DNA from 2 places in the Herbidospora sp. RD11066 genome. Region 2 is predicted to be linked to the other one. Evidence: riboswitches for the same ligand, from Rfam matches in the RefSeq annotation. Region 2 holds a riboswitch; the other holds the start of a gene.
The links. Region 2 has a riboswitch for cobalamin ahead of ACYQ78_RS32365 (CbtB domain-containing protein). Riboswitches for the same ligand answer to the same signal wherever they lie in the genome.
Positions count from the first base shown of each region.

Region 1: linked by a shared signal. The riboswitch ahead of ACYQ78_RS01565 (ABC transporter substrate-binding protein) and the one ahead of ACYQ78_RS32365 (CbtB domain-containing protein) in region 2 are both predicted to bind cobalamin.

Region 1 covers NZ_BAAGDO010000001.1:335,759-341,050, forward strand. Annotated here, with positions in the region: gene ACYQ78_RS01555 (response regulator transcription factor) at 1-501, opposite strand, end outside; gene ACYQ78_RS01560 (sensor histidine kinase) at 647-1,843, opposite strand; cobalamin riboswitch at 1,871-1,992, shown strand; gene ACYQ78_RS01565 (ABC transporter substrate-binding protein) at 2,072-3,001, shown strand; gene ACYQ78_RS01570 (hypothetical protein) at 3,258-3,473, shown strand; gene ACYQ78_RS01575 (FecCD family ABC transporter permease) at 3,582-4,589, shown strand; gene ACYQ78_RS01580 (ABC transporter ATP-binding protein) at 4,586-5,292, shown strand, end outside.
Region 2 covers NZ_BAAGDO010000010.1:217,869-223,160, forward strand. Annotated here, with positions in the region: gene ACYQ78_RS32355 (acyltransferase family protein) at 38-1,354, shown strand; gene dop (depupylase/deamidase Dop) at 1,430-2,947, shown strand; adenosylcobalamin (AdoCbl) riboswitch at 3,115-3,258, shown strand; gene ACYQ78_RS32365 (CbtB domain-containing protein) at 3,264-3,455, shown strand; gene ACYQ78_RS32370 (CbtA family protein) at 3,455-4,135, shown strand; gene ACYQ78_RS32375 (histidine phosphatase family protein) at 4,254-4,769, shown strand; gene ACYQ78_RS32380 (VWA domain-containing protein) at 4,796-5,292, shown strand, end outside.

The DNA of each region.
Region 1 (5,292 bases), on a different contig from region 2:
GTTGGAGTGGCCCTCGGCCATCAGCGACAGGACCTCGCGCTCGCGCGGGGTGAGGGTGTCGATCGGGTGGGCGTGGCGGCGGATGAGGAGCTGGGCGATCACCTCGGGGTCCATCGCGGTGCCGCCCCTGGCCACCCGCTCCAGCGCGTCGACGAACTCCGACACCCGGGCCACGCGGTCTTTCAACAGGTAGCCGATGCCGCCCCCGCCTCCGGCGAGCAGCTCGGTCGCGTAGGTCTGCTCGACGTACTGGGAGAGGACCAGGATCGGCTGCCCCGGATGGTCGCGGCGGACCTGGATCGCCGCGCGGACCCCCTCGTCGCGGAAGGTCGGCGGCAGCCGGATGTCGACCACGGCGATGTCGGGCCGGTGCTCGTCGACCGCCCCGTGGAACTCCTCGGCGGTCCCGACGGTGGCGACCACCTCGTGCCCCTCGGTGTTGAGCAGCAGCGTCAGCCCCTCGGCCAGCAGAACGCTGTCCTCCACGATGATCACTCGCACGTAAGCCCCACCCGCACCGCGCCCTTCCGCCAGATGATGGAAGCCGCACCGGCTTCCCGCCCGTATGTCATGCGCAGGTCGGCCCCACCCGCTTCGCGCTCGTGCGTCACGCGCAACGCGGCCCCACCCGCTTCGCGCCCGTGCGTCATTCGCATGGCAGTTCCACTCGCAAGGTCGTCGGCCCGCCCGGCGGGCTGGTCAGGGTGGTCGTGCCGTCGAAGGCGCTGACGCGGCGGCGGATGCCGGCGAGGCCGGATCCGCCCTGTTCGTCGGCGCCGCCCTTTCCGTCGTCGCTCACTTCGGCCACGAGCCTGCCTTCCGTACGTTGGACGCCCACCCTCGCCCGGGTCGCCGCGCTGTGCCGGGCCACGTTCGTCAGGGCTTCGGCGATCACGAAGTAGGCCGCGGCCTCGACCGCCGCAGGGAGGCGCCCCACGTCGGCCGTCTCGACCTCGACCGGCACCGGCGACCGCCCGGCCAGCGCCGCGACCGCGCCGGGCAGGCCGCGGTCGGCCAGGATCGGCGGGTACATGCCGCGGATGATGCCGCGCAGCTCGGTCATCGTCTCTTCGGTGCTCAGCCGGGCCTCGGTGATGAGCGCGGCGGCCTTGCCGGGGTCGTCGGCCAGCACCCGTTCGGCGATGCCGAGCCGCATGGCGATGGAGACCAGCCGGGCCTGGGCGCCGTCGTGGAGGTCGCGTTCGATGCGGCGCAGTTCGTGGCCGTGGGCGTCGAGCGCCTCGGTGACCCGTTCGGCCAGGCGTACGTGCCGGGGCGCCAGGATCGCCTTGGCCAGCCGGAACAGCCCGTCGGCGAGCCTCGGCACCACCCGGAACCCGACCGCCCCGACCAGCCCGAGGAACACCGGCACGGTGATCACCACCCGCGCCCACGAGTCGAGCGCCCACGGCAGGTAGATGGCGTGTTCGGGCAGCGGCGCCCACCACCAGATCGGGATCGACAGCCCCCAGCCGAGCGCGCCCCACAGCCCGATCGCCAGGATCCCGCCGATCGTCCCGGTGAAGGAGTGGACGACGAAGAACCCGAGGTCCCGCCAGGTCTGCGGGTCACCCGTGACGGCGCGCACCCGCGCTAGGGGACCTCCCTGGACGGGCCGGTAGGACGCCGTCACCCGCTCCCCGAGCCACGCCGCCGCGTTCCGCCGGGCCAGCGACGCGACCGCTCGGTTGAACCGGATCGAGTACGGCAGCAGCAGCAACCCGAGATAGGTCGCCGACAGGATCATCGTGATCACGGTGCCGAGGAGGGCGAAGAAGCCCAGGGGGACCAGCAGCAGATCGAGCACCAGCCGCCCGGTCGCCCTGACGGCCCGCCACACCATGGGGTCAGCCTAGCCTCACGTCCGGGTCAAAATCGCTGTTGGTACGGTATGGGCGCGTGACGCCGCAGCGAAGTCCGGTGTGAACCCGGCGCTGTTCCCGCAACTGTGAACCCTCCTCCCCGGAGGGCAGCCAGGTCGCCTGTGTCGTCGCCGACGCCATCCGCCCTCGTGGAAAGGGTGATCCGTCCCCGGGTCTCTCGTTCCGGCAACCCCCTTCGGAGGAACCTCGTGAGGCCCTTGCGTACGGCTCTCGCGGGTGTGTTGCTGGGTGTCACCCTGCTGTCCGGTTGCAGCAGTGCCGACACCGCGACCCCCGCTTCTCCCGCCGCTCAGAGCAGCGGCCCCTTCCCGGTGACCGTGCAGGCCGCCAACGGCGCCGTCACGATCGCGGAAAGGCCGCAACGGGTCGTGTCGCTGTCGCCCACGGCCACCGAGTCGCTGTTCGCGATCGGCGCCGGGCCGCAGGTCGTCGCGGTCGACGACCAGTCGAACTTCCCGCCCGAGGCGCCCAAGACCGCCCTGTCGGGCTTCAAGCCCAACGTCGAGGCCATCACCGCCGAGCAGCCCGACCTGGTGATCGTCTCCAACGACCTCGAAGGCGTCGTGGCCGGGCTTGGCAAGGTCGGCGTGCCGGTACTGGTCCTGTCGGCCGCCACCAAGATCGACGACGCGTACACGGAGATCGAGAACCTCGGCACCGCCACCGGCAACCGCGCCAAGGCCGACGAGGTCGTGACGGGGATGAAGCAGAAGCTCGCCGACCTGGCCGCCGCCGCTCCCCAGGCGAAACTGACGTACTACCACGAGCTCGACGTCACTCCGTATGCCGCGACCTCGACCACCTTCATCGGCCAGATCTACGCCCTGTTCGGCCTGGTCAACATCGCCGACGAGGCCCCCGACGCGGCCGGTGGCTACCCCAAACTGTCGGCCGAGTTCGTCGCCAAGGCCGACCCTGATTTGATCTTCCTGGCCGACGTGAAGTGCTGCCAGCAGAACGCCGAAGCCCTCGCGAAGCGCCCCGGCTGGGGCGGCCTGAAGGCCGTCAAGAACGGCGACGTGGTCGAACTCGACGACGACATCGCCTCCCGCTGGGGCCCCCGCGTCGTAGACCTGGCCGAGGCCATCGGCGCCGGGGTGGCCAAGGCCGCCGGCTGATGCCCGACCGCCTCCCATTCCGCTCGGCCGTTTGGCACGGAGCCCTTGCCAGCGCGCGAACGCCGACCGACAGCCGCATGAGGCCTGGCCAAGAGCACGGGCCGATGCCCAAACGCCCCTTTCCGCGCCTCGCCGCCCCAAGGCCTTCCGGCAGAACGCCACGACCGAGCCCGTTCAGCGCGCGACCGCCGACCGACAGCCGCATGAGGCCGGGACGAAACCACGGGCGGCCCCAAAGCCACGACGGAGTGGCTGCATGTCCAAGCACGCGATGCCGGGAACGAGTTGGTTCACACCGAAACGCGGGGGGCTGGGGCGGGGCTGGTCCACGTGCAAGCTCGGGGTGCTGGGGCGGGGCTGGTTCACGTCCGAGCTGGGGGTGCTGGGGCGGGGCTGGTTCACGTGTGAGTTCAGGGTGCTGGGTCCGAGCGGGTTCACGCTCAGGCGCGGAGCCGTCGCCGCTGTGCGGTGATCGTGCCGGTTCGGGTCAGGACTTGCCGCAATCGCGTCGTTCGCGAGCCGGTTCAGGTCAAGCACGCCGGTCGATGACCGTGCTGCGCTCCGGTCAGGCCGCAGGCTGATGTCTCGAAATTTCTGGATCGGGGCGGCTGCCGTGGTCCTGGTCGCCTGTATGGCCGCGGGTCTCATGGTCGGTGCCGCCGGGCTGCCCCTGAAGGGGGTGGTGCTGGCGCTGGTCGATCGGCTGCCGTTCGTGGATGTCGCCTCCGGGCTCACCCCGTTGGAGAACGGGGTGCTGTTCGAGTTGCGGTTGCCCCGGGTGCTGCTCGGGGCGATGGTCGGTGGGCTGCTGGCGGTCGCGGGCGCCGGGTACCAGGGCGTGTTCCGCAATCCGCTGGCCGATCCCTATCTGCTCGGCGCCGCCGCCGGAGCCGGGCTGACCGTCACGCTGGTCATCGTGGTCGCGGGCGACGGGGTCGGGGTGCCGCTCGCGGCGTTCTGCGGGGCGGTCGGCGGGGTGCTGCTGGCTTACGGGCTCGGGCATACCGCCACGAGAGGTGGCGGGACCGCCACGCTCGTGCTCGCCGGAGTCGCGGTGACCTCGTTCCTCACCGCCATCCAGACCTTCCTCCAGCAGCTCAAGGTCGAGGAGCTCCAGCGCGTCTACGCCTGGATCCTCGGCGACGTCGGCGGCGGGTGGGATCAGGTGGTCAGGTGTGCGCCCTACGCCGCCGTTGCCGCTGCGATCCTGCTGGTGCACGGGCGGCTGCTCGACGTGCTGTCGGTCGGTGACGACGAGGCCTCCGCGCTGGGGGTGCGGGCCGGGCGGGTGCGGCTGGTCGTGCTGGTCGCGGCCTCGCTGGCCACCGCCGCCGCCGTGTCGGCCGGAGGGCTGATCGGGTTCGTCGGGGTGGTGGTGCCGCACGCGGTCAGGCGCCTGGCCGGGGGGTCGTACCGGGTGGTGCTGCCGCTGTCGCTGCTGGTGGGAGGCGCGTTCCTGGTGAGCGCCGACCTGATCGCGCGGACCGTCCTCGCCCCGGCCGAGCTGCCGATCGGGGTGGTCACCGCGTTCGTCGGGGCGCCGTTCTTCGTCACCATCCTGCGGGCCACCCGGAAGGTGGAGACATGACCGTCGAGATCACCGGTGTCGGGGTGGAGCTCGGCGGGCGGCCGGTGCTGCGCGGGGTGACCGCGACGGCCCGCGAGGGCCGCTGGCTGGCGGTCATCGGGCCCAACGGGGCCGGGAAGTCGACCCTGCTCAAGGCCATCATGGGGCTGGTGCCGTGCAGCGGGGCGATCACCGTCAAGGATCGTCCGGTACGTGGTCTCGCGCCCCGCGACCGCGCCCGGATCCTGGCCTACGCGCCGCAGAGCCCGCTGCTGCCACCCGACATGACCGTGCGCGAATACGCCCTGCTGGGGCGGACGCCGTACATCCCCTATTGGGGGCGCGAGAGCGCCGCGGACACCGAGATCGCCCGCGCGGTGCTCGACCGCCTCGACCTCACCGGCCTGGCCGCGCGGCCGCTGGAGCGGCTCAGCGGCGGGGAACGACAGCGGGTCGTGCTGGCCCGCGCGCTCACCCAGCAGGCGCCCGTGCTGCTGCTCGACGAGCCGACCACCGCGCTCGACCTCGGCCACCAGCAGCAGGTGCTGGAACTGCTCGACCGGCTGCGCCGCGACGACGGCCTCACCGTCGTCAGCACCCTGCACGACCTCACTCTGGCCGCCCAATATGCCGACGACCTCCTCCTGATGAGCGACGGCCAGGCCGTCGCGGCCGGACCCCCGGACCAGGTGCTCACCGAGGAGCTCGTGACCCGCCACTTCGG
Region 2 (5,292 bases):
TGCCGGGGATATACACGCCTGGCCGGGAGCTTCGGCCGTGCCGGTGGAGGGCGCGCCCGCCGTTGACGTGACGGCGGCGCGGCCCGGGCCCGGGACGTGGAACGGGGGCTCCGAGGCGCCGGTGACCGGGCAGTTCCTGGGGTTATCCCAGGATGTGGCGGCGCTGGAGAGAGAAGCGTCCGCCGGGCGTGGTGGGCGGAGGCGGGGTGGGGTGGCCACGGCGCCGCCCCCGCCCGTGGCGGAGGCCGATCCGCGGACCGGGCTCGCGCCGCCGGTGCGGCGGCCTCGGCTGGTCGAGCTCGATCTGCTGCGGTTCATCGCGGCGTTCGCCGTCATGGCGTTCCACTACATGGCCGCGTCGCGGTCGCTCTGGGACGCCCAGCCGGTCGAGCTGTTCGCGCCGGTCAAGTACCTCACGACGCTCGGCATCCTCGGGGTCGAGCTGTTCTTCCTCATCAGCGGGTTCGTCATCCTGATGAGCGCCTGGGGCCACAGCCTGCGGCGGTTCGCGGTGTCACGGTTCGCGCGGCTCTATCCCGCCTACTGGTTCACCGTGATCGCCTTGTACGTGCTCTATACGTACACGAGCACGGAGGCCTTCAAGCCCAATCTGGACACCACCGGGTACGTGATCAATCTCACGATGCTGCAGGAGGCGTTCGGCGTCATTCCCGCCGGGGGGGTGTTCTGGTCCCTTTGGGTGGAGCTGAAGTTCTACTTCCTGATCTCGATCATCGTGATCATGGGGGTCAACCTGCGGCGGGCCATGGCGTTCATGTGGGTGTGGCTGGCCGCGGCGATCTTCGCCGAGTGGCTGCAGCACTGGCTGGTCACCGAGATCTTCATGCCGCGGCAGGCGCCCTACTTCATCGCCGGCATGGCCTTCTACCTGATCCACCGCGAGGGCTCGACCGTCACTCGCTGGGGGTTCGTCCTGGTGAGCTACTCCTGTTCCGTGTACGTCGCCCTGGAGCGGATGCAGAGCCGGATCGACGCCGTGGGGAGCAAGAACTTCCCGGCGCCCGACCCGGCGGTCATCGCCTGGATCACGGTCATCTACCTGCTCATGGCGGCGGTGGCCCTGGGGTGGCTGCGGTGGGTCCGCTGGCGGGCGCTGACCACGGTGGGGGCGCTCACCTACCCCCTCTACCTGGTACATCAGAACGTCTCGGCGGTACTTATCCCGGAATTCCGGGAATCTATAAACCCGTGGCTACTCGTCGGGGGCACGATGCTGGCATCGATTCTGCTGTCGTATGCTGTATACCGGCTTGTTGATCGCCCAGGTCAGCGGTTGCTACGCCGTCTGATGGGCAGGAGCCCTGTGGAACAACGCCAGGCATCGGTGCCGTAACTGTCTGGTGGCCGGGCATAGTGAAGGGGCTAGGCTCGGGATATAAACGGCGGAACGACAGGCCATGGGGTGCGCATGACAGTCCGGCGGGTGATGGGCATCGAGACCGAGTACGGCATCAGTGTGCCCGGTCAACCAGGTGCTAACGCGATGGTGACCTCGTCGCAGGTCGTCAACGCGTACCTGGCGGCCTCGGCCGCGCGCGCCCGCCGAGCCCGGTGGGACTTCGAGGAGGAGAACCCGCTCCGCGACGCCCGGGGTTTCGACCTCGCCCGTGAGGTCGCCGACTCCAGCCAGCTCACCGACGAAGACCTCGGCCTGGCCAACGTCATCCTCACCAACGGCGCCCGGCTCTACGTCGACCACGCCCACCCCGAATACTCCACGCCCGAGTGCACCAACCCCCGGGCCGCGGTCATCTGGGACAAGGCGGGCGAGCGGGTCATGCACGACGCGGCGGTCCGCGCCTCGGGCATGCCGGGCAACGCGCCCATCCAGCTCTACAAGAACAACACCGACTCCAAGGGCGCCAGCTACGGCTGCCACGAGAACTACCTGATGCGCCGGGCGACCCCGTTCGCCGACATCGTGCGCCACCTGACCCCGTTCTTCGTCTCGCGCCAGGTCTTCGCCGGCGCGGGCAAGGTCGGCATCGGGCAGGACTCGCGCGGCGACGGCTACCAGATCTCCCAGCGCGCCGACTTCTTCGAGGTCGAGGTGGGCCTCGAGACGACGCTCAAGCGGCCGATCATCAACACCCGCGACGAGCCCCACGCCGACCCGGAGAAATACCGCCGGCTCCACGTGATCATCGGCGACGCGAACATGTCGGAGATCTCGACCTACCTGAAGCTCGGCACGACCTCGCTGGTCCTGGCGATGATCGAAGACGGCTTCCTCACGGTCGACCTGTCGGTCGAGTCGCCGGTCGCGGCGCTGCGGGCCATCTCCCACGACCCCTCCCTCAAGCACATCATCACGCTGCGGTCGGGTCGGAAGATGACCGGGATCCAGCTCCAGATGGAATACCTGGAGCAGGCCCGCAAATACGTCGAAGACCGCTACGGCTCCAACGCCGACGAGATGACCAAAGACGTGCTCAACCGGTGGGAGTCGGTGCTCACCCGCCTCGCCGAAGATCCGATGCAGCTCTCCCGGGAGCTCGACTGGGTGGCCAAGCTGGAGCTCCTCGAGGGCTACCGCACCCGCGACAAGCTGCCCTGGTCCCACCCCCGGCTCCAGCTCGTCGACCTGCAATACGCCGACATCCGGCCGGAGCGCGGGCTCTACAACCGTCTGGTCGAGCGGGGCCGCATGCAGCGCCTGGTCACCGAAGACGACGTGGAGCGTGCTATCGAGACGCCGCCCACCGACACGCGCGCCTACTTCCGGGGGCGCTGTCTTCGGCAGTACAGCGAGTCGGTCGCGGCCGCCTCGTGGGACTCGGTCATATTCGACATCCCGGGGCGCGAGTCGCTGCAGCGGGTTCCGACGCTGGAGCCGCTCCGGGGGACAAAGGCCCATGTGGGCGACCTGCTCGACCGGTGCCGCACGGCGGCCGAACTGGTCCAGGCACTGACCGGCGACTCCTGATCCGAGACGCGTTCACCAGAGCCCGTGGTCATTCCGGCCACGGGCTCTGGTGTGTTCGGCGGTCCCGAGAAAGAGGTGAGGCGCGCCTCGGGGCCACTGTTTTCTGATCTACGTTGTAAAGTGGCCGGGATCGTGTCATCTTGACGGGTTTCGGTAGATCGGGGTACGTTCGCCGGGAATTGTGGCGGCGTGTGGGAAACCGGTGAGAGTCCGGTGCGGTCGCGCCACTGTGATCCATCAGCCGATGGAAAGTCAGGTCACCACCCGCCACGTTGATCTACGACAGGGACGCGCAATCCCGGAGGAGGATCGTGGCGTGAGCCAGATTTCCAGCTCCCCATCCATTCCCGTACGCAACCTGCTGCCCTGGTCGGCGGCGGTGCCGGTGCTTCTGATCGTCGCCTACCTGGTGACGATGGACTCGGCGGGGCTGCTCGCCTCAAGCGGTGACTTCCTGCATGAGCTCATGCACGACGGCCGTCACCTGCTCGGCGTTCCCTGCCACTGATGATCAAGGACTTCTTCCTCCGGGGCCTCGGCGCCGGAGCCGTCGCCGGGCTGCTCGCGGGACTCTTCGGGTTCCTCGTCGGGGAGCCCTTCATCGACCAGGCCATCGCGATCGAGGAGGCCGCCGCAGGGGCGGGTCACTCGCACGCCGACGAACTGGTCAGCCGGGGCGGGCAGGCCTTCGGGCTCTTCCTCGCCACCACCCTCTACGGCCTGGTCATCGGCGGGCTGTTCGCGCTCGCCTACGCCTTCGTCAAGGGCCGCTTCGGGCCCGCCAACGAGCAGTCGCTCGCCGTCACGCTGGCCGCCGGGGGGTTCCTGTCGGTCGTGCTCGTGCCGTTCCTCAAGTATCCGGGCAACCCGCCCGCTGTCGGCGACCCGGAGACGATCGGGCAGCGCACCGTCCTCTATCTGGTGATGCTGGTCATCGGGCTGCTGGCGCTCGGGGCGGGGGCGGTGATCCACCGGCATTACGGGTGGGTCGCGGCCGTCCCGGCGTTCCTGGTGATCGTCGGGGTCGCCTACGCGGTGCTGCCGGCCATCCAGGAGGTGCCGCAGGAGTTCCCGGCGGTGCTGCTGTGGAACTTCCGGGTGTCGTCGCTGGGCATGCAGGCGGTGCTCTGGGGCGTGCTCGGCTCGGTGTTCGCCCTGCTGTCCGCCCGGCGGCCGGTGCGGGTCTGACCCGGACCGGGCGCGCGGTGGAGGCGGTCTCGTCTCAAGGGCCGGTGCGGGGCCTGCGATCGGTGTCAGGCCCGACGCCGAGATCGCAGGTCGGCCACGGCCGGCGGCGAGGTGTGTCGTGAAGGCGGTGCGGGTGACGCTGAGGGCGCACCCGCTTACCGTCGGCCAGCGGGAAGGCGCGTTCCCGTTGGCCGACGAGCCGCTGGAGGGCGACCGGCCCGCGCTGGCGCGGCCGCATTCGACCCGAGTCCTGCGAGGGCCCGAAGCTCGATGTGATCTTCTCCCCGGGGCCGAGGTGACGCCCGAGCTGCGGGATCTCGACATGGGGAGCTGGCGCGGGCGGAGGCTGGCCGGGATCGATCCCGTCGAGCTCGCCCAGTGGATCCACGATCTCCATGCCGTGCCTCACGGCGGGGAGTCGGTGGCCGCGCTGATCGAGCGGGTGCGCGAGTGGCTCGGCGGGCTCGACGGCGGGCCGGTGCTCGCGCTCACCCATCCCGCCGTCGTGCGGGCCGCCGTCGTGGTGGCCACGGGGGCGGACTATCGGCGCCTCGACGTGCCCCCGCTGGGGAGTGCGCTGCTCACCGGGGTGGGTGGCCGGTGGAATCTGCGGTTGAAAGGAACTCTGGAGTGACCTATCCGTTCAGCGCCGTTGTCGGGATGGACGACCTCAAACTGGCGCTCATCCTCAACGCCGTGTCGCCACGGGTGGGGGGTGTGCTGGTCCGCGGGGAGAAGGGCACGGCGAAGTCCACGATCGTGCGGGCGCTCGCCGAACTGCTCCCTTCTGTGGATGTGGTGCCGGGGTGCCGGTTCGCCTGCGACCCCGTGGCGCCGTACCGGGAGTGCCCTGACGGACCCCACGACGGCGGGAGCGAGACGCGCAGGGCCCGGCTCGTCGAACTGCCGGTCGGCGCGTCGGAGGATCGGCTCGCCGGGTCGCTCGATCTGGAGAAGGCGCTCGCGCACGGGGTCGCGGCGTTCGAGCCCGGGCTGCTGGCCGCCGCGCATCGCGGGGTGCTCTACGTCGACGAGGTCAACCTCCTGCACGACCACCTGGTCGACCTGCTGCTCGACGCCGCCGCGCTCGGGACCTGCTACGTCGAGCGTGAGGGGGTGTCGGTCCGACATGCCGCGCGGTTCCTGCTCGCCGGGAC